2 regions of the Agromyces arachidis genome follow, and region 2 is predicted to be linked to the other one. Evidence: predicted binding sites of a transcription regulator. Region 2 holds the regulator's gene; the other holds the start of a gene.
What was found. Region 2 encodes HspR, which represses chaperone genes until heat shock. Its sites were predicted from a motif close to AAGTTGAGTCNNNNNGACTCAACTT; they were not measured.
Positions count from the first base shown of each region.

Region 1: a site for HspR is predicted at 2,477-2,501, ahead of ACUY4T_RS04765 (Hsp20/alpha crystallin family protein). Genes of this name have one in related genera too.

Region 1 covers NZ_JBRBDK010000002.1:365,859-375,294, reverse strand. Annotated here, with positions in the region: gene ACUY4T_RS04775 (alpha-amylase family protein) at 1-1,287, opposite strand, end outside; gene ACUY4T_RS04770 (hypothetical protein) at 1,791-2,426, opposite strand; gene ACUY4T_RS04765 (Hsp20/alpha crystallin family protein) at 2,567-3,019, shown strand; gene ACUY4T_RS04760 (GNAT family N-acetyltransferase) at 3,016-3,348, shown strand; gene ACUY4T_RS04755 (hypothetical protein) at 3,623-4,015, opposite strand; gene ACUY4T_RS04750 (MarR family winged helix-turn-helix transcriptional regulator) at 4,127-4,606, opposite strand; gene ACUY4T_RS04745 (winged helix-turn-helix domain-containing protein) at 4,922-5,710, opposite strand; gene upp (uracil phosphoribosyltransferase) at 6,239-6,871, opposite strand; gene tadA (tRNA adenosine(34) deaminase TadA) at 6,926-7,396, shown strand; gene ACUY4T_RS04730 (glutamine amidotransferase-related protein) at 7,321-8,115, opposite strand; gene ACUY4T_RS04725 (cation diffusion facilitator family transporter) at 8,112-9,074, opposite strand; gene proC (pyrroline-5-carboxylate reductase) at 9,098-9,436, shown strand, end outside.
Region 2 covers NZ_JBRBDK010000003.1:45,634-55,069, forward strand. Annotated here, with positions in the region: gene ACUY4T_RS05120 (MFS transporter) at 1-394, shown strand, start outside; gene ACUY4T_RS05125 (hypothetical protein) at 430-1,194, shown strand; gene ACUY4T_RS05130 (cryptochrome/photolyase family protein) at 1,137-2,693, shown strand; gene ACUY4T_RS05135 (ion channel protein) at 2,688-3,974, opposite strand; gene ACUY4T_RS05140 (alpha/beta fold hydrolase) at 3,978-5,084, opposite strand; gene ACUY4T_RS05145 (GMC oxidoreductase) at 5,081-7,510, opposite strand; gene ACUY4T_RS05150 (heat shock protein transcriptional repressor HspR) at 7,625-8,047, opposite strand; gene ACUY4T_RS05155 (DnaJ C-terminal domain-containing protein) at 8,047-9,039, opposite strand; gene ACUY4T_RS05160 (nucleotide exchange factor GrpE) at 9,128-9,436, opposite strand, start outside.

The sequences.
Region 1 (9,436 bases), on a different contig from region 2:
GCGCGCGAAGCTGCCCGGGAACCGGTTCACGTAGAACGCGTTGAGGAACCGCCGGTGGTCGAAGCCGTCGATGCCGAGCTCGGCGGCATCCTCGTCGGCGAAGGTCCAGCCGATGTCGTCGTGCCCGCGCACGTAGTTCACCCACGAGCACCCGTCGGGCAGGGCGTGACGGCGCTCGAGCGCCTGCTGCAGCATCCGCGGGTCGCGCGTGGCGAGCGCCTCCCAGGTGAGCGCCATCTGCAGGGGGTTGTACGAGAGCTGGCACTCCTCGAGCGAGATGTACTCGACGACCTCGTCGGGGTGCACGATCGCCTCCGACTTGAACAGCAGCGACGGCGCCGCGATGCGCAGCACGGCGTTGAACGCCCGCAGCAGAAGGTGGGCCTCGGGCAGCGACTCGCACGCGGTGCCGAGCCGCTTCCAGATGAAGGCGACCGCGTCCATGCGGAGCACGTCGACGCCGAGGTTCGCCAGGAACAGCATCTCGCCGGCCATGGCCCGGAAGACCGCCGGGTTGGCGTAGTTGAGGTCCCACTGGAACGAGTGGAACGTCGCCCAGATCCAGCGGCCGTCGGGCAACTGCACGAACGAGCCGGGGTGGTCGTCGGGGAAGATCTCGCGCACCGTCCGCTCGTACGCGTCGGGCATCGTCCGGTCGGGGAAGATCAGGTAGAAGTCCTCGTACGCGGGATCGCCCGCGATCGCCTTCCGCGCCCACTCGTGGTCGGACGCGGTGTGGTTGAAGATGAAGTCGAGCACGAGCGAGATGCCGTTCGCGCGGAGGTCGGCGGCGAGGCCCCGCAGGTCGTCGATCGTCCCGAGGTGCGGCGCCACCGCACGGTAGCTCGACACGGCGTACCCTCCGTCGGAGTTGCCCTCGGGAACCGCGAACAGCGGCATGAGGTGCAGGTAGGTGAGGCCGAGGTCGACGAACTCCGGGATGCGCGCACGCACCCCGGCGAGGTCGCCCGCGTATCGGTCGACGTAGCAGACGCCGCCGAGCATCCGGTTGGACAGGTACCAGTCGCGGTCCTGCTCGCGTCGGGCGTCGGCGAGCTTCAGGTCGTCGGGGCGCTCGGCCCACGAGGCCGCCGCGTCGACGATGACGCCGGTCAGCGCGTCGAGCGCATCGTCGCGCTCGCCGTAGAGGCGGCCGAACAGCCGATGGAGGGCGGGGAAGTGCGCGGCCAGGCGGGTGCCGAGGGCGTCGTCCGCAGCGGAGGTCGCGGGCAGCCGCTCCCTGACGCGGGCGAGGTCGACGGCGGCGTCGATTCCGAGGCGTGCCATGCTGCCCAGCCTGCCGCATCCGGCGACGATGGGGGAGGGGCGGCGGCGACCCTCCTGCTGTGAATCGCCTCGGCATGGATCGCGAGCGGCGCCCGGGGATGGTTCCGAGTCCCCCTCGGTGGTTAGGCTTGCCCGGTCCTGCCCGCGATTCGGAGTGCTGCGATGAGGGGTGCGCGAGCCGCGTTCGATCCTGTGCCGGTCCTGCGCCGTGCCGCGCTCGGATCGGCGATGCTCGCCGTCGCTGCGGCCGTCGCGCTGGCGATCGCGTGCGAACTGCTCCACCTGCCGCATGCCCGATCGGACGGGGCGGCCCGGGCGGGGGTCGAGGCGGCCTGCGTCGCGATCGCCGCGGTCGCGTCGGTCCTGCTGCTCGGCGCGATGGGCGCGGCGGCGGCGCCCAAGACCGCGGACGGCGGAGCGGTCGCCAACGCCGTGGTCTGGGCGACGATCGCCGGCCTGGCGGTCCAGTCGTCCGCCGCTGCGTTCGACCAGGTGCCCGGCGGTCACGCCGGGATCGGCGCGCTGGCCGCCGGGACCATGGGCGCGCTGACGGGTGCGCTCCACCGGCGCGCGCATCGGCGATCGGCGTATCGGTCGTTCAACGTGGTGGCGATGGTGCTGGCCGCCGGGTGCCTCGCGAGCATGAGCCTGACCTCGACGGGGGCGTGGTGGGCGCGCAACTTCAGCACCCTCGGCACGTCGGGCGATCTCGCGGCGGTGTGCTTCAACGGCGCGCTGGTGCTCTCCGGCGCGGCGATGGCGGCGATGGCGGGCCGCCTCGCCCACGGCCTCGACCGCATCCCAGGCGTGCGCCGGAGCGCGGTCGGCGTCGTCCGGGCGCTCGTCGTCGTGATCGGACTCGCGCTCGCCGGGGTCGGCATGGTGCCGATCAATGCCGACGAGGTGCTCCACAACGTGCTTGCCAGCGTGGCGGGCGCGGCGTTCGCCGTGCTCGCGGGCACGTCGTCGTGGTGGGTGCGACGGATGCCGCGCCGGCTGGTCCGGGTCTCGCGGTCGGCCCTCGCGGTCGAGGTCGCGGCGTGGGCGGCGTACGACCGACTCGGGCTGGTCTCCCTGACGGTGTTCGAGGTCGTCGCGTTCGCGCTCGTGTTCGCCTGGCTCATCGCGCTGGTCGTCACCACCCATCCGCCGGAATGCCCGCCGCCGGTGCGCGTTGGATCCTCATGGAGAGTTGAGTCGAATCGGCTCAACTCGTATCATCGAGACAAGCATGAGTCGATGAGACTCAACTTCGTCGCGACAGAGAGGAGATCCGATCATGGCCACCACCGACCCGTTCCGCGAACTCGACCGATTCGCCTCCGCGTTCCTCGACACGACCCGTCGTGGGCCGCGCCGCATGCCGATGGACCTGTACCGCGATGGCGACCACTACGTGCTGACCGCCGACCTTCCCGGCATCGACCCGGGGTCGGTCGACATCGACGTGGACGGCCAGCTGCTCACCATCCGCGCCGAGCGCACGCTGCCCTCGGGAGACGGCGTCACCTGGATCACGCGCGAGCGCGAGGCGGCCTCGTTCCTGCGCCAGCTCAGCCTCGGGCAGGGCATCGACACCGAGCGCATCTCCGCGAACTACGCCAACGGCGTACTCAGCGTGACGATCCCCGTCAGCGAGAAGGCCAAGCCGCGCAAGATCGTGGTCGAGTCGGCCGACGCCTCGCCGACGGTCGTGTCGAGCGGCGACACGATCCGGCCGGTCGAGTCGTGACCGACCGCGAGGTGCGGTTCGAGCGCAACGAGGACGAGCGTCGCTACGAGATGCACGTCGACGGCGAGTACGCCGGCTTCGCGGAGTTCCGCCTCCGCCCGGAGGGTCGGATCGTGTTCACGCACACCGTGGTGTTCCCCGGTCGCGAGGGGCAGGGGCTCGGCTCCGCCATCGCCCGCCACGTCATCGAGGATGCGATCGCCCGCGGCGAGCGCATCGTGCCGCGTTGCCCGTTCATCGCGGCGTACCTGCGTCGCCACCGCGAGTACGACGAGTCGATCGAGTGGCCCGAGGGCGTCCGCGCGACCGAGGGGTCGAGCGGAGGCTGAGCGCGCGTCGGCCCCCGAGCGCGTGTCCCCCGGTCTGGGGCGGTGTGGCCCCCGGGTGCCGGACGATACGATTCCTCAAAACCCGAGCCCGGGTCCCCGAACCCGGCAGACGTCGATCGACGTCATTTGCGACCGGATGTCCCAGCAGAGGTCGCTCGGGATTCAGCTCGCCGAGCTCAGTTCGGGTCGCTCGGCGGGGAGGGCCTCTCAGAGGCCGCGGTGGGGCGGGAGGTAGGGTTCCCGCCCCACCGTCATGTCCTCCCGACGCGCCGTGTCAGAGCAGGCCGCGCTCGGCCTGGATGACCAGAAACCCGGCGACCGAGACCACCAGCCCCAGTCCGGCGACGCCGATCAGGACGTAGCCGACCGGGCTGCGGCGGTGGCCGCGGAGGATCAGCAGCGCGAGCGTGGCGATCACCGTCCCGACGGCGGCGGCCGGGACGACGACCATGGCCAGCCAGAACGCGTCCCAGCCGAGGCTCACCGATCGCCCGTACTCCGTCTGGGATGCTGCACCGGCGATCCACGCCGGGACGAACGCGAGCGTGAAGACGGCTGCGCTGGCCCCGATGACCGCTCCCAGCGCCTGCAGGGCGTACGCGGAGAATCGTCGCAGCCCGGTGGCGGTGGGCCTGCCCGTCGTGGTGGCGTGTGCGTCCAGCGTCATCGATGAGCCTCTCGTGTCGTCGTAGGTCCGGGGGCCTCGTCGGGGATCACCTCACGAGGCACGAGTCGAAGGCTCGCCCACGACCACCCCGAGTCGACTCAGCGACACGCCCTAGTCGACGATCGGCGTGTTGGAGCGCGGCCGAGCCGAGCGGTCCTCCTGGGCCTCGCGGAGCTTGTCGCACAGTTCGATGAGCTGTCGGAGCTCGTCGTCGTCGAGGGCGTCGCCCACGCGATCGGTGATCGACTGCATGTGCAGGATCGCCGCCCGGCGGAACTGCTCGAAGCCGTGCGGGGTGAGGCGCACCAGGGTGCCGCGGCCGTCGCGCGGATCGTCGGTCTTCTCGACGAAGCCGCGCGTCGCGAGGCGATCCACGAGCCGGCTCACGCTCGGCTGCGAGATGAGCACGTGGCGGTTGAGCTCCTTCAGTCGCAGGGAGCGCTCGGGCGCCCGCGAGAGGTACAGCAGCACGTCGTACTCGTTGAACGACATCAGCGCCGTCGGGAACTCGGCGGCGAGCCCCCGCATCACCTGCACCTGGGCGCGGAAGAGCGCCTCCCAAGCCGCAACCGCCGCTGCGCGATCCGCCACGCGTGCTCCCTTCGTCCGTCGAGGCGACCCGGCCGCGCCCGGACTGGCGCGTCGCCGATCACCCAACAATACGAAGGCGGACGCCGCGGCGGAGTGCGGCTGGCGTCGGCGTCACCCGTTCTGGGGACACGAGAGACGGTTGAGGGCCGGTCGTAGAGGCTGACGACCGGCCCTCGCCCTTGCACCAAGAGTGTCCTGCAATCACATTCGCGTCGGCCGCCACAGCAAACGACCGGCGCCCTCCGAATATATAACGGATCGGTAACGGGCGCTAGACCCGTGCGCCGCGGATCCGGGTCCGATCGGCCCGGGAGGCTAGAAGACGTCCGGGCTCGGCGTCGACGCCTGCCGGATCGAGACGTCGGCGTGCCGGTCGAATCGGTAGCCGACGCCGCGGACCGTGCGGACGATATCCTGGTAGTGGCCGAGCTTCGCGCGCAGGCGCCGCACGTGGACGTCGATGGTGCGCTCGTTGGGCACGTCGTCCTCGTCCGACCAGAGCCCGTCGATGAGCTCGTGCCGGTCGATGGTGCGGCCCTCCCGCAGCACGAGGTACTGGAGCAGCTCGAACTCCTTGTAGGTGAGCCCGGCGGCCTCGCCGTCGAGCAGCACCCGCTTGCGCGAGATGTCGATGATGACCCCGTCGGGGTGCCGGTCGGCGTCGTCGTGGAGGCCGCCCTGCTCCTCGCGCTGCTTCGCCAGCGCGGCCGGATCCTGGAGCGCGAGGCGGACCACGTCGACGTCGCGCCCTCCGGCGCCCTGCGGGGCGAGCGCGACCGCGGCGTGGGTCTCGGCGGATGGGGCGAGCTCCGCCGTCAGCCGGCGGAGCTCGGCGACGATCCGGTGCAGGGTCGTGCCGTCGGCGGCGGCCTTGGTCTCGTCGACCCCGACGTAGAGCACGAAGCCGCGGGCCTCCGTGCCCTCGGGCACGGCGCGGACGCGCGGGGACGGACGGTCGCCGGCGCTCGGCGGCGTCGGTGCGGGACGGGTGGCCGGCCCGGCGCTGACGGGCGCAGCGGAGGGCCGCGGCGCGGCGGCGGGGCGCGGCGCAGGGCGCGCGGCGGGGTGCGTGGGGCGGGCGGCGTGGGCGAGTGCGAGGGACATGGCTGATCCTTGTGCTGAAGATGCGTCGTCGACCCCGCTCGAGGGGGTCGGAGAGCGAGGCCCATCGGTGGGCCGGGAGAACCCGGAAGCGCATCGGGTTCGACGGAGCAGCGAGGACCCGGGTGGGGTCAGGCGCGTGGCTCGGCGGAGGGTTCGCTGGTCAGCGGCACATTCGACAACACATGGCGGCACGCGCCGGCATCATCGTGCCGGGGTTCCTCTGAGCCTCGAGGGCGATCAGGGGGCGTGCGGTGTCGGTCATGGGGGAAGTCAAGCGAGGCGTCGCCGATGTGTCAAACCGTGACGGCGGATGACGCCCCGCGGCGTCGCACGCGGTGCACGAGGCGCCCGGCGGCTGGCCGGGGTCCCCCGTGCGGCACGTTCGTCGTGGAAGATGCTTCGATGAAAACCGAATTCATCGAATATCGCAAAACTGGATCCTAGTCGGCGTGTCCGCGCCCGAAGAACCTGCGACGCTCGCCGACCTGCGGCGAATCGCGCGGTGCCCGCAGCCGGCGGGCGGCCCGGTCAGACGGTGCCGTAGAGCCGGTCGCCGGCGTCGCCGAGGCCGGGCACGATGTACCCGTGCTCGTTGAGCTTCTCGTCCACCGCGCCGAGCACGACGGTCACGTCGCGCCCGAACATGGCCTTCTCGACCGCCTCGAGTCCCTCGGGGGCGGCGAGGATGCAGATCGCCGTGACATCCGTCGCCCCGCGCTTCAGCAGGAACTCGATCGCCGCGATGAGCGAGCCGCCCGTGGCGAGCATCGGGTCGAGCACGAAGCACTGCCGGCCCGACAGGTCGTCGGGGAGGCGCTCGGCGTACGTCGTCGGCTCGAGCGTCTCCTCGTTGCGCGCCATGCCGAGGAAGCCGACCTCGGCCGACGGCAGCAGCTTGACCATGCCCTCGAGCATGCCGAGGCCCGCCCGGAGGATCGGCACGATCAGCGGCTTCGGGTCGGCGATCCGCACGCCCGTGGTCGGCGCCACCGGCGTGATGATGTCGACCGGCTCGACCCGGACGTCGCGCGTGCCCTCATAGGCCAGGAGGGTCATCAGCTCCTCGACGAGCGCCCGGAACACGGGCGAGGTGGTCTGCGAGTCGCGGAGCACCGTCAGCTTGTGGGTGATGAGCGGGTGGTCGGCAACGTGGACTCGCATAGGCTCGAGTCTAGTTGCGGGTCCGGCCCGCCAGCGAGAAGGGCGGGAGGACGGATGCCGCAGCACCGGCCCGAGCACGTCGAGTGGATGCGACTCGCCCTCGCCGAGGCATCCGCGGCGCTCGCCACCGACGACGTCCCCGTGGGCGCGGTCGTCGTGCGCGACGGCGAGGTGATCGCCGCCGGACGCAACGAACGCGAGCGGCTCGAGGATCCGACGGCCCACGCCGAGATCCTCGCGATCCGGGAGGCGGCCCGCGTCACGGGCGACCGGCACCTCACCGGCTGCACGCTCGTCGTGACGCTCGAGCCGTGCGTGATGTGCGCCGGCGCCATCCTCGCCGCCCGCATCCCGACCGTCGTGTTCGCCGCCTGGGACGAGAAGGCGGGCGCCGCGGGCTCGCTGTACGACGTCCTGCGGGATCGTCGGCTGAACCACCGCGTCGAGGTCTACGCGGGCATCGAGGAGGAGGCCGCCTCGCGGCTGCTGCTCGACTTCTTCGCCGACCCCGCCCGGCGGCCCTGAGCCAGCCCGTCGAGGAACTCGCCGAGGATCGCGCGCGACGCGGCCTCGGCGTCGGCCCCGCACCGGGCCTGCAGTTCGCGCATGCCCTCGACGGTGAGCCCGTACTCGGGCAGTTCGTCGCCCCAGGCCGCCAGCCAGTCCTCGTGGATCGCCGGAGTGACCTCCGGGTGGAACTGCACCGCGAGCAGCCAGTCGCCGACGCGGAACGCCTGATTCGCGTACTGCGGCGACGTCGCGAGCACCTCGACGTCATCCGGCAGGTCGAAGGTGTCGCCGTGCCACTGGACGAAGCGGAGGCCGCGCGCGTGGCGCACCGGCGAGGCGTCGCCGGCCTCGGTGAGGTCGACGCCGAGCCACCCGACCTCCTTCCGCGGACCCTGGTAGGCGCGCCCGCCCAGTGCGGCGGCGAGCATCTGGGCGCCGAGGCACACGCCGAACACCGGCGCCCCGGCGGCCACGCGACGGCGGAGCAGGTCGATCTCCTGGCCGACGTACGGGTAGCGCTCGGTCTCGTACGCCGCCTCGTCGCCGCCCAGCACGACCAGAACGTCGGCGGCGAGCGGATCGATCGCCGGGATGTCGGCTGCGGGGGCGTCGACCGTCACGACCTCGTAGCCGCGGTCCTCGAGCACCGGGCCGAGGTTGCCGAGCCCGATCGCCGAGTCGTGCCGGAGGACCAGCGCGACCGGGCGGCCGGCGGCGCCGGCGGCATCCGTCATTCGAGGCCCTTGATGACGATCGCGTCGGTGGGCGGTGCCGCGAGGTTCGGGTCGACGTAGACGTCTGGCTCGACGTAGATCACGCGCGCCGAGGGGACGGCGGCGCGGATGCGCCGCTCGATCACGTTGATCGCCGCCGACACCTCGGCGAGGGTCTCGCGGCCGTGGAAGCCGAGCTTGGCGGCCACGAGCAGTTCGTCGGGCCCGAGGTAGAGGGTCTTCATGTGGATGATGCGCTCGGCCTCCGGGCCGGCGAGGATCGCCTCGCGGATCTTCTCGGTCTCGGCCTCGTTCGCGCCCTCGCCGACGAGCAGGCTCTTCGTCTCGATGCCGAGGATGATCGCCACCACGATGAGCAGCGTGCCGATCATGAGGGTGCCGATCGCGTCGAACAGGGTGTTGCCGGTGAGCACCGTGAGGCCGACGCCGAACAGCGCGAACACGAGGCCGAGGAGGGCTGCGACGTCCTCGAGCAGCACGACCGGCAGTTCCGGTGCCTTCGCGCGGCGCACGAACTGCACCCAGGTCTGCTTGCCGCGCACCAGGTTCGACTCCTTCACCGCGGTGCGAAGCGAGAGGGATTCGAGGACGATCGCGATCACGAGGACCAGCATCGGCAGCCACGGCACCTCGAGCTCGTGCGGGTTCTGGATCTTCTCCACGCCCTCGTAGATCGAGAACACGCCGCCGACCGAGAACAGGATGATCGAGACGACGAAGGCGTACACGTAGCGCTCGCGGCCGTACCCGAACGGGTGCTCGCGGTCGGCCTCGCGCTTGGCCTGGCGGCCGCCGATGAAGAGCAGCAGCTGGTTGCCCGCGTCGGCCACGGAGTGCACCGCCTCCGCGAGCATCGACGCCGACCCCGAGAAGAACCACGCGATGAACTTCGTCACCGCGATCCCCGCGTTTGCGAGGAATGCCGCCAGGATCGCCTTCGTGCCGCCGGATGCGCTCATGCGCCAATCCTAGGATGGCTGGCATGGCCCCCTCGCAACCCGTTGACCTGCCCGCCATCGCCTTCCTCGGCGCCGGATCGATGGCTCGGGCGGTCCTCGCCGGGCTGCTGCAGCCCCACGTGACCGCGGCCGGGATCACGGCCACGAACCGCAGCGCGGCGCGCGCGGCCGAGTTCGACGACGAGCCGCGCGTGACGGCGTACGCGACCGAGACGGATGCGGCGGCGAACCGCCGCGCGGTCGCCGGCGCGAAGCTCGTCGTCGTCGCGGTGAAGCCCGCGATGGTGCCCGACCTGCTCGACGAGATCGCCGACGCGCTCGAGCCCGGCGCCATCGTGGTGAGCGTCGCCGCCGGGGTCACG
Region 2 (9,436 bases):
CGTCGACCGGATCGGCCGCATCCCGATGGCGATCGCCGCCGCCGTCACCATGCTCCTCGCGGGCGTCGTCGCGGCGCTCGCGCCGAGCGACTCGCTCGGCCTCCTGATCACCGCGCTCATCCTGCTCGGACTCGGCTGGAACTTCGGCCTCATCGCCGGCACGGCGCTCGTGGTCGACGCCACCTCGCCCACGCACCGCGCGAAGACCCAGGGGTCGATCGACGTGCTGATCGCCCTCGCCGGGGCCGCGGCGAGCGCGCTCTCGGGCCTGGTGCTCGCCGCGACCGACTACGCGACGCTCGCGATCGCGGGCGGCCTCCTGTCGCTGCTGCTGGTGCCCGTCATCGCGTGGGCGCGGGGCGCCGCCCGCCGGATGCGGTCGCCGGGGGGCTGACCCGACCCAGCCGCGTTTGCTACCCTCGGCCCTCGATGCACCAGTCGGCGCAGCACCAGGGGGAGCGTCGCGCGGCGATACGAGCGACCGCGCGGCGCCCGTTCCGTGCGCGCGGGGGCGGCCACCGGGCCGACCGCACCGAACGCCCGCGCCTCGCCCGCCGCCGCGGCGCCGCCGCAGCGGCCGCGCTCGTCGCTGTCGGAGGACTGCTCGCGACCCTCTCGCTCGCACCGCTCCCCGGCCCCTCGATCGCGCTCGCCGATGCGTACGCGACGTCGCTCTCCCCGTTCCACGGCGACGTGCAGGATGTGACGGTGCCCGCCGACATCACCCCGGCGGGCGTCTCCCGAGAGGGCTACGCCAGCGCGACCGGTCCCGACACGCTCGTGGCATCCGGGACCAACTACGACTGGGCGAAGCTCGTCCTCGTCTTCGGCGACTGGCCCGTGACCGATGAGAACGTCAGGTTCATGGTCGAGTGGATGCGCGAGGAGAACGGGCCCGACAACTGGTGGAACCGCAACAACCCGCTGAACAACGGCTACGGGTCGGGCGGCGGCAGCGGGCTCGGCAGCTACGACACGCTCGTGACCGCGGCCGAGTACGCGGCGTCCAACCTGCAGAAGCGCTCGTTCTACGTCGACATCGTCGCGGGGCTCGAGGCCGGCACGTCGGCGGATGCCACGGCCCGGGCCGTCTGGGCGTCGCCATGGGCCGAGAGCCACTACGGGTACGGCTCCTGGTGGTCGACCTCGCCCGTGCCGGTGGTCGCCGCACCCGCATCCGCGTGGGGGCGCTGAGCCCGTCCGTGGCCGTGCGGTGGATCTTCGCGGAGCAGCTCGGCTCGCAGTTCGACGACGGCGGGCGGATGCTGCTCGTCGAGGCCCGGGCGGCGTTCGGCCGCCGGCCGATGCACCGGCAGAAGGCGCACCTGTACCTCTCCGCGCTGCGGCATCGCGCGGCCGAGCTCGGCGATCGCGTCGAGTTCCGGCAGGTGGAGCGGTTCGGCGATGCCGTCGACGGGCGCGACGACCTCGAGGCGATCGCGCCCGTCTCGTGGGCGGCGAGGGCGGCGCTGCGGCGCCGCGGCATCCGGATGCTGCCGAGTCGCGGGTTCGTCACGACCGAGGCCGACTTCGCCGAGTGGATGGCGGCGCGCCGCGGCCGCCGGCCGCGCATGGAGGACTTCTACCGCTGGACCCGCGAGCGCACCGGCATCCTCATGCGCGGCCCCGAGCCGGAGGGCGGGCGCTTCAACCTCGACCGGGAGAACCGGCAACCGCCGCCCAAGGGGGCGGTCACGCTCGGGCTGCCCGACCCGTGGTGGCCCGAGGAGGACGACATCGACCGGGAGGTGCGCCGTGACCTCGACCGGTGGCAGGCCGACGGCCGCGTGCAGTTCATCGGCGACGACGGCCCGCGCCGGTTCGCCGTCACCGCAGCCGAGGCGGAGCACGCGATCGCCGACTTCGTCGAGACCCGGCTCGGCGACTTCGGGCCGTTCGAGGACGCGGTGCTCACCCACGACTGGGTGATGGCGCACTCGCTGCTCAGCGTGCCGCTCAACCTCGGCCTGATCGAACCGCTCGCCCTCGCCGAGCGCGTCGCCGCCGAGCACGCCGCCGGGCGCGCGCCGCTGCAGAGCGTCGAGGGCTTCGTGCGCCAGGTCGTCGGATGGCGCGACTGGATGTGGCACCTGTACTGGCACCTCGGTCCCGACTACGCGACGTCGAACAACCGCCTCGGGGCCACGCGCCCGCTGCCGCGCCCGTTCGCGACGCTCGACACGTCCGGCGTCGAGGCCGCGTGCATCCGCGACACGCTCGACGGCGTGCGCGCGCACGGGTGGGCGCACCACATCCAGCGGCTCATGGTGCTCGGCAACTGGGCGCTGCAGCGCGGAGTCGACCCGGCGGCGCTCACCGACTGGTTCGCGGGCGCGTTCGTCGACGGCACGCCCTGGGTCATGCCCGCGAACGTGGTGGGGATGTCGCAGCACGCCGACGGCGGCCTCGTGGCCACCAAGCCGTACGCGGCGGGCGGCGCCTACCTGTCGAGGATGACCGACCACTGCGGCGGATGCCGCTTCGACCCGCGGAAGCGCATCGGCCCCGACGCGTGCCCGGTCACCGCCGGGTACTGGGCGTTCCTCGACCGCGCCGAGCCGCACCTGCGCGGCAACCACCGGATGGCGCAGCCGCTCGCCGGGCTCCGGCGCCTGTCGGATCGCGAGGCCGTCGTCGCCCAGGAGCAGGCGCGCGACCGCGACAGCGAGGGCTTCGGCCCGGCGCCGTCATGAGGTGATGCGGAACTCCGGCGCGCGGGAGACCATCAGCCACGCGGGCAGGATGATCACGCACAGCCACGGCAGCAGCGCCAGGTCGCCCGCGATCGCGGCGGCGACGAACAGCGCGAGCCAGCCGTCCTTCGTGACCACCAGGAGGATGCCGATCATCGCGCTCGCCACCGCGAGCGCGATGGGCACGTCGGGCACGAGGACGTGCGCCAGCATCCCGATCGCGGCGCCGATGAAGGCCGCGGGGAAGACGCGGCCGCCGCGGAAGGCCGCGCTCGCGGCGACGAGGAGCGCCGCGAGCTTGACGAGGATGATCACGACGAGCTGTCCCGCGTCGTACGCGTCCGGGTCCGAGAACAGCTCGCCCATCTGCTCGAGGCCCTTGAAGAGGGTGATCGGCCCGCCGATCCAGCCGAGCAGCCCGAGCACCAGGCCACCGGCCGTCGCGATGAGCAGGGGCTGGCGCAGGGCGTGGAAGGTGCGGTGCAGCCACGGGAACGCGAACGTGCCGAGCAGCCCGAAGGCGACCGTGGCGCATGCGATGACGATCCCGGCCAGCAGGCCGAGCATCGTGGTCGGCGCGGTCGGCAGCGTGAACTGGAGGGGCGGCGCACCGAGCACGTGCATCGTGCCGGCCGCCGCGGCCGCCGACGCCAGCGGCAGGAAGAGCTTGTCCCAGAGCGCGCCCCCGCCGCGGACGGCGGCGAGCGTCCCGGTGAAGAGCAGGGCGGCGGCGACGGGCGAGCCGAACAGCGCCCCGATGGTGCCGGCGCCCGCCATGAGCATGCCGAGGCGCGGACCGACGGCGGGCATGAGGCGCCCGAGCACCGCGACGGCGAGCGCCACGTTCACGGCGATGATGGGGTTCTCCGGGCCGAGGCTGACCCCGCCGGCGAGGGCGAGGGCGGTCACGATCACCAGGCCGGGCACCGTGCGCAGCTTCAACGGCTCCGAGACGAGCTCGGTCTTCGCCGAGTCGGGCCCGCCGTGACCCGGCAGGAACTGCAGCCCGAGGCCCACCGCGAACCCGGTGGCGGTGAGCACCGCCACGATCCACCATCCGCCGGGGTCGACGCCGAGCGCGTCCGGCACCGTCGTCCAGAGCACCTCCTGCAGCGCGGCGGCGGCGAGGTCCAGCGCGCGGAGGATCAGGGCGCAGGCGGCGCCGATCACGAGCGCCGGCACGGCGAGCAGCAGGAGCTGGCCCGGCGTCGGCGCCGGGAGGGTCACCTCTGACGGCACGGCCGTCCGGTCCGGCTCGTCGCGCTCGTCGGGTCGCTGCATCCGTCAGCGCCGCAGCTCGTCGAGGATGATCGGGTGGGTGTCGCGCCATGCGTCGGCGCCGAAGACCACGTCGAGGTGGCCGTACCCGGGGATCCGGTGCAGCGCATGGCGGCCGGGCGCGAACCGCTCGAAGTGCTCGTAGCTCCGCTGCTGGCTCTCCGGGAGGAAGCAGCGGTTGTCCTCCCCCGCGATGAATGCGAAGCGCGCGTCGGTGCGCGGCGGCACCGTCAGGCTGGGCAGGATGCCCGGCGCGGTGCCCGCCGGGACGAGGTGCCCCGCCTTCACGCTCTCGCGCATCTGCAGGAAGAAGGTCATGGGCGCCCCGGCGAACTCCCCGGTGATCCAGTCGTGCGTGGCGCGGTCGATGTTCCGGTGCGCCCACAGGGCGGGGTGGCCGCTGCCGTAGGTGAAGCTCACCATCGCGCAGACCGGGTTTTCGCACTCGGGGTGGGTCGCGACGACCCCCGCGCGCAGCATCCGCGAGAACGGCCCCTCGGACTTGTAGCCCCACTTGGGCGAGAGCGTCGGCGAGATGCGGCTGATCGTCGGCGCGAGGCCCAGGATCTTCATGCGCGAGCCGACGGGCAGTACCGGATGCAGCGACACCGCGTTCGTCACGATCGTCGTCACCTCGGGCAGCAGCCCCGAGATCGCGGCCATCGTGAACGACGTCGAGCCCTGGCAGTGCACGAACGCCTTCACGGTGTCGGCGCCGGTGCGCTCGCGGATGAGCGCGACCGCGGCCGGGTGGTCGAACGCCGCCGCGTCGTCGAGGGTCCACGCGACGGGCTCGAGGTCGATCGATGCTCGCCAGTTCAGCATCCACACGTCGAAGCCGTCGTCGAGGAGCGCGTCGACGAGCGTGCGCGGCAGCGGCGGGCGGAAGATCTCGGCGCGCACGCCCGCGCCGTGCACGAGCAGCACCGGCCCGCGGGTCGGCGTGATCGCGGGGTTCTCGACGTGCAGCATCGTGAGCCACTGCCCGTCACCCGCGCGGAACGGGATGCGGTCGGTGCGGTGCTCGGCGCGCGTCGTGCGCGCCGGCAGTTGCTCGAAGCGGCCGGGCGCGGTGCCCGTTGCCCCGGATGCCGTATCGCGCGCCGTGCTCACGACCGCTCCCTCGCGAGGCGCGCGTACGTCGACCACAGCCGGCCGAGGAACAGCGACCCGAACCGCGCGATCGCCTGCGCGCCATCCGGCCCCGTGGTCGCGAACGTCGTGAGCTGCTCGGCGAAGTCGAGCGGCTTGATGCGCAGGACGCCGGCGCCGAGCACCGACGGGTCGTCGGCGTCGACGAGGCCCGTGGCTGCGGCATCCGTCGGCGGGGGCACGTGCCCGTCGAGCACCTGCACGAACAGGGTCGTCGTGTCGTCCCACAGGTCGAACCCGGGGTCGTCGCGGATCTCCTTGTAGCCGACGAACGTCACGGGCGACCCCGCGTCGGTCGTGAGCCACAGCCGGTACTTCATGAGCCGCTCGTCGTCGCGCCCGCCGGCGACGAACAGGTTGAACCAGCCGCGCTCGACCAGCTGCCGGCCGCCGAGCGCGTCGGACTCGAGGTACCCGCTCGCCTCGGCCTCGTGCGCGTCGCCCTCGACGAACGCGTCGATGTCGCGTGCCGTGATGGTGAGCTCGAACATCATGCGCTCGTCGCGCACGCGCGCGTCCTCGGCGGCAGAGCGCGGATCGCCCTGTCCGAGGAGGAAGAACCCCTTCATCTGCTCGGTGAACGCGACTGAGGTCGGGGCGGCGGTCGGCTCGGGTGCGGGCCGTGCGGCGGCGGCATCCATTGCGGTTCCCTTCACGGTGGCGGATGCCGCGGCGCCGGCCTTCCCGGCGGCGGCCCGAGGGGTGCCGCGGCGGCGTCCCTTCGGCCAGGTCTCGATCATGCGGTCCGACGCGCGATCGGCGAACGCGGCGATCGTGAGCGACGGGTTAGGGCCCACCGGTCCGGGCATCGCCGCGCCGTCGACCACGGACAGCCCCGGATGGCCGTACACCTCGCCCCACGGGTCGACGACGCCCTCGAACTCGTTGCGGCCCATGGGCGCCCCACCGAGCGGGTGCACGGTGATGACGCGCTTGGCGAGCCAGAGCGGGTTGTCCACGTAGCGCGCGCCGAGCGTCTTCGCGAACGCCGACATGGTCTCGCGCATGGCCCCGAAGTACTCGAGCGACGTCGCCGTGGTCCAGTCGATCGCGAGCCGGCCGCGATCGAGGTACATCTTCCCGTCGGGGATGTCCCTGCCCATGCCCAGCACCGGGAGCGAGCTGGTGGAGATCGCGCTGCGGCCGAGGACGTGGGCGAGGTCTGCCGACACGTTCGACTCGCCCGCCAGGCTGAGCCGCTTGCCGATCATCGTGAGCGCGACGCGGGTCGACCGCGAGACGACCGAGCGCAGTTGCGCGGTCTCGAGGAGCCAGTTGAGGAAGCCGGGGTAGCCCGCCTCCTGCACGTAGTAGCCGCGGCCGGGGCTGCCGTCGCCGTCGACCCGGTCGCCGACGCGGATGGCGCTCGTGATCACCGGCCCCCGGCTGCCGGCGATGCGCCTGGCCTTCGCGACCTTGTCGATCTGCTCCTTGGCCCCCATGAGGAAGCCGATGAGGTCGCCGTTGCCGCAGAAGCGCGTGCCGAGTGCGGGCGAGAGGTTGCGGAGGGAGGCGCGATTGCGCAGCAGCAGGTAGGTCGAACCGAAGGTCCCGGCGGCGAGCACCACCCGTCGTGCGCGGATCGCCCCCTCCGCCGGAGGCTCGCCGTCCGTTCGATGCGCTCGGAATCGCACCTCCCACTCGTCCTCGACCGGGCGGATGCCCTTCACGTCGTGCAGCGTGCGGACGTCCGCGCCGTGGTGCACCGCGGCCGACACGTAGGTGTGGTCGAGCGAGTTCTTGGCCCCGTAGTTGCATCCGATGTCGCATTCTCCGCACTGCGAGCACGTGAACCGGGTCCGCCCATGCAGGTTCCCGTACGGTTTCGGCGCCACCGGCAGGAACGGCCCCACTTCGCCGTCGGCATCGGCGAACGTCACGGCGAGCGGCGGCCGGATCACCTCGTGGCCGGCGGCGCGGGCGACCATCTCGAACGCCTCGGTCTTCGGGGTGTCGCGATACGGGTACGGCGTCGCGTCGAGCATGTCCTCGACGCGGTCGTAGTGCGGATCGAGGTCCTCGCGGGAGATCGGCCAGTGCTCGTACCCGCCGCCGGGCAGTGGCGAGTCGTGGACGAACCACTCCGGGTCCTTGCGGAGCAGCACGTTGGCGTAGATCAGCGACCCGCCCCCGAGACCGGATGACACGACGCCCTCGAGCCCGCGGAAGCTCCAGGTCTCGAACAGTCCGAAGATGCCGTCGTCGGGCGCCCAGAAGTTCTCGCCGAAGTCCGTGGGCGTCCGTGCGAACGAGCCGGGCGGGTAGGCGCGCCCACGCTCGAGGAGCACCACGGAACGGCCCGCCTCCGCGAGACGGTACGCCGCGACGGCGCCGCCGAAGCCCGAGCCGATGACGACGGCGTCGACGTGCTCGACCGACTCGACCATCGCACCACCTCCGGTCACGAGCGCGAGCGAGGATTCCTCATCGTCGCACCGCTGCGGGACGCGGCGGCATCCCCCGCATGGGGGTCGGCGGATGCCGCGGCATCCGCCGGGCCGTCAGTCGCGGTCGAGCGGCCGCCACACCACGACGGCGTTCTCGCGACGCACGCGGGTGCCGGCCTTCAGCGAGATCACCTCGCCGTGCGAGCCGGCCGCGAACACCCGGCGGCCCGGACGGTTCAGCATCTCGTCGGCGAGCGCGCGCTCGAGCTCGCGCACCCGGGCGCGGAGGTCGGCGACCTCGTTCTCGAGGCCGAGCACGCGACGGATCCCCTCGAGGCTGACGCCCTCGCTCGAGAGCTGCTGGATCTCGCGGAGCTGCGCGACGTCGCGCATCGAGTACCGGCGCGACTTGCCCGCCGTGCGCTTGGGCGAGACCAGGCCGAGCCGGTCGTACTGGCGGAGGGTCTGCGGATGCATCCCGGCGAGCTCGGCCGCGACCGAGATCACGAACAGCGGGCTCTCGCCGTCGACCTGCATCAGTGGCCCCTCGCCTTGGCGATGAGGTCGTCTCGCGGGTTCTCCGGCGGGAGCATCGACGCGAACTCCCGCAGCTTCTCCTCGGCGTCCTTCGCCAGGTGCGACGGCACCGCGACCTGCACCACGGCCAGGAGGTCGCCGGTGCCCTTCTTCGTCTCGACGCCCCGGCCCTTGACCCGCAGGACGCGGCCGCTCGGCGTGCCGGGCGCGACGCGCAGCTTGACCGGCTCGCCGCCGAGCGTCGGCACCTGGATCGTGGCGCCGAGCGCCGCCTCGGCGAAGGTGACCGGCACGTTCACGCGCAGGTTCAGGCCGTCGCGCTCGAACACCGGATGCTTGCGCACCTTCACCGTCAGCACGATGTCGCCGGGCTCGCCGCCGTCGGGCGACGGATGCCCCTTGCCGCGCAGGCGGATCTTCTGCCCGTCGGCGACGCCCGCCGGCACGTTCACCGTGATCTCGCGACCCTCGGCGGTCTGGAGCGTGATCCGGTCGCCCTTGGTCGCGGTGACGAAGTCGAGGGTCGTCGAGGCGGTGACGTCGCGACCCGGCGTCGGGCCCCCGAACCCGCGGTAACCGCCGGAGGGCTGGCCGAACCGCCCCCCGCCGAACAGCCCGCCCAGCAGGTCCTCGTACTGGCCGCCCTGCTGGTAGGTGTAGCGGGTGCCGCCGGCACCGCCGGGGCCGCCGAACATGCCGCCGAAGACGTCCTCGAACCCGCCGGCGCCGCCGCCCGGGGCCGTGAAGCGGGCGCCGCCGCCCATCGCGCGGACGGCGTCGTACTCCTTGCGCTCCTCGGGATCGGAGAGCACCGAGTGCGCCTCGCTGATCTCCTTGAACTTCGCCTCGGCCGCGGCATCCCCCGGGTTCTGGTCGGGGTGGTACTTGCGGGCGAGCTTGCGGTACGCCTTCTTGACGTCGGCGTCGCTCGCGTCCTTCGAGACGCCGAGGATCGCGTAGAAGTCCTTGTCGAACCAATCCTGGCTGGCCATCGGCGCCTCCCTCCTCGAAATCTAGTGGCTGCCGGCGACCGGGAGGACGATTCGTCCGCCCGGCCGCCGGCGGTGGTGACGGATGCCGCTACGCGGGCGTCTTGACGACGACCTTCGCGGCCCGCAGGAGCGTGCCGCCCAGCAGGTACCCGGTCTCGACGACGTCGGCCACGGTGTCGACCTCGACCTCGTCGGAGTGCTGCTGGAAGATCGCTTCGTGTCGCTGCGGGTCGAACGCCTCGCCCGCCTCGCCGAACGGCGTGAGGCCGAGCTTCTCGACCGATGCGCGCAGCTTGCCTGCGATCGTGGCGAACGGGGTGTCGCCCTCGAGGTCGCCGTGCTTCTCGGCGCGGTCGAGGTCGTCGAGCACCGGCAGCAGCACGGCGACGGCCGCGCC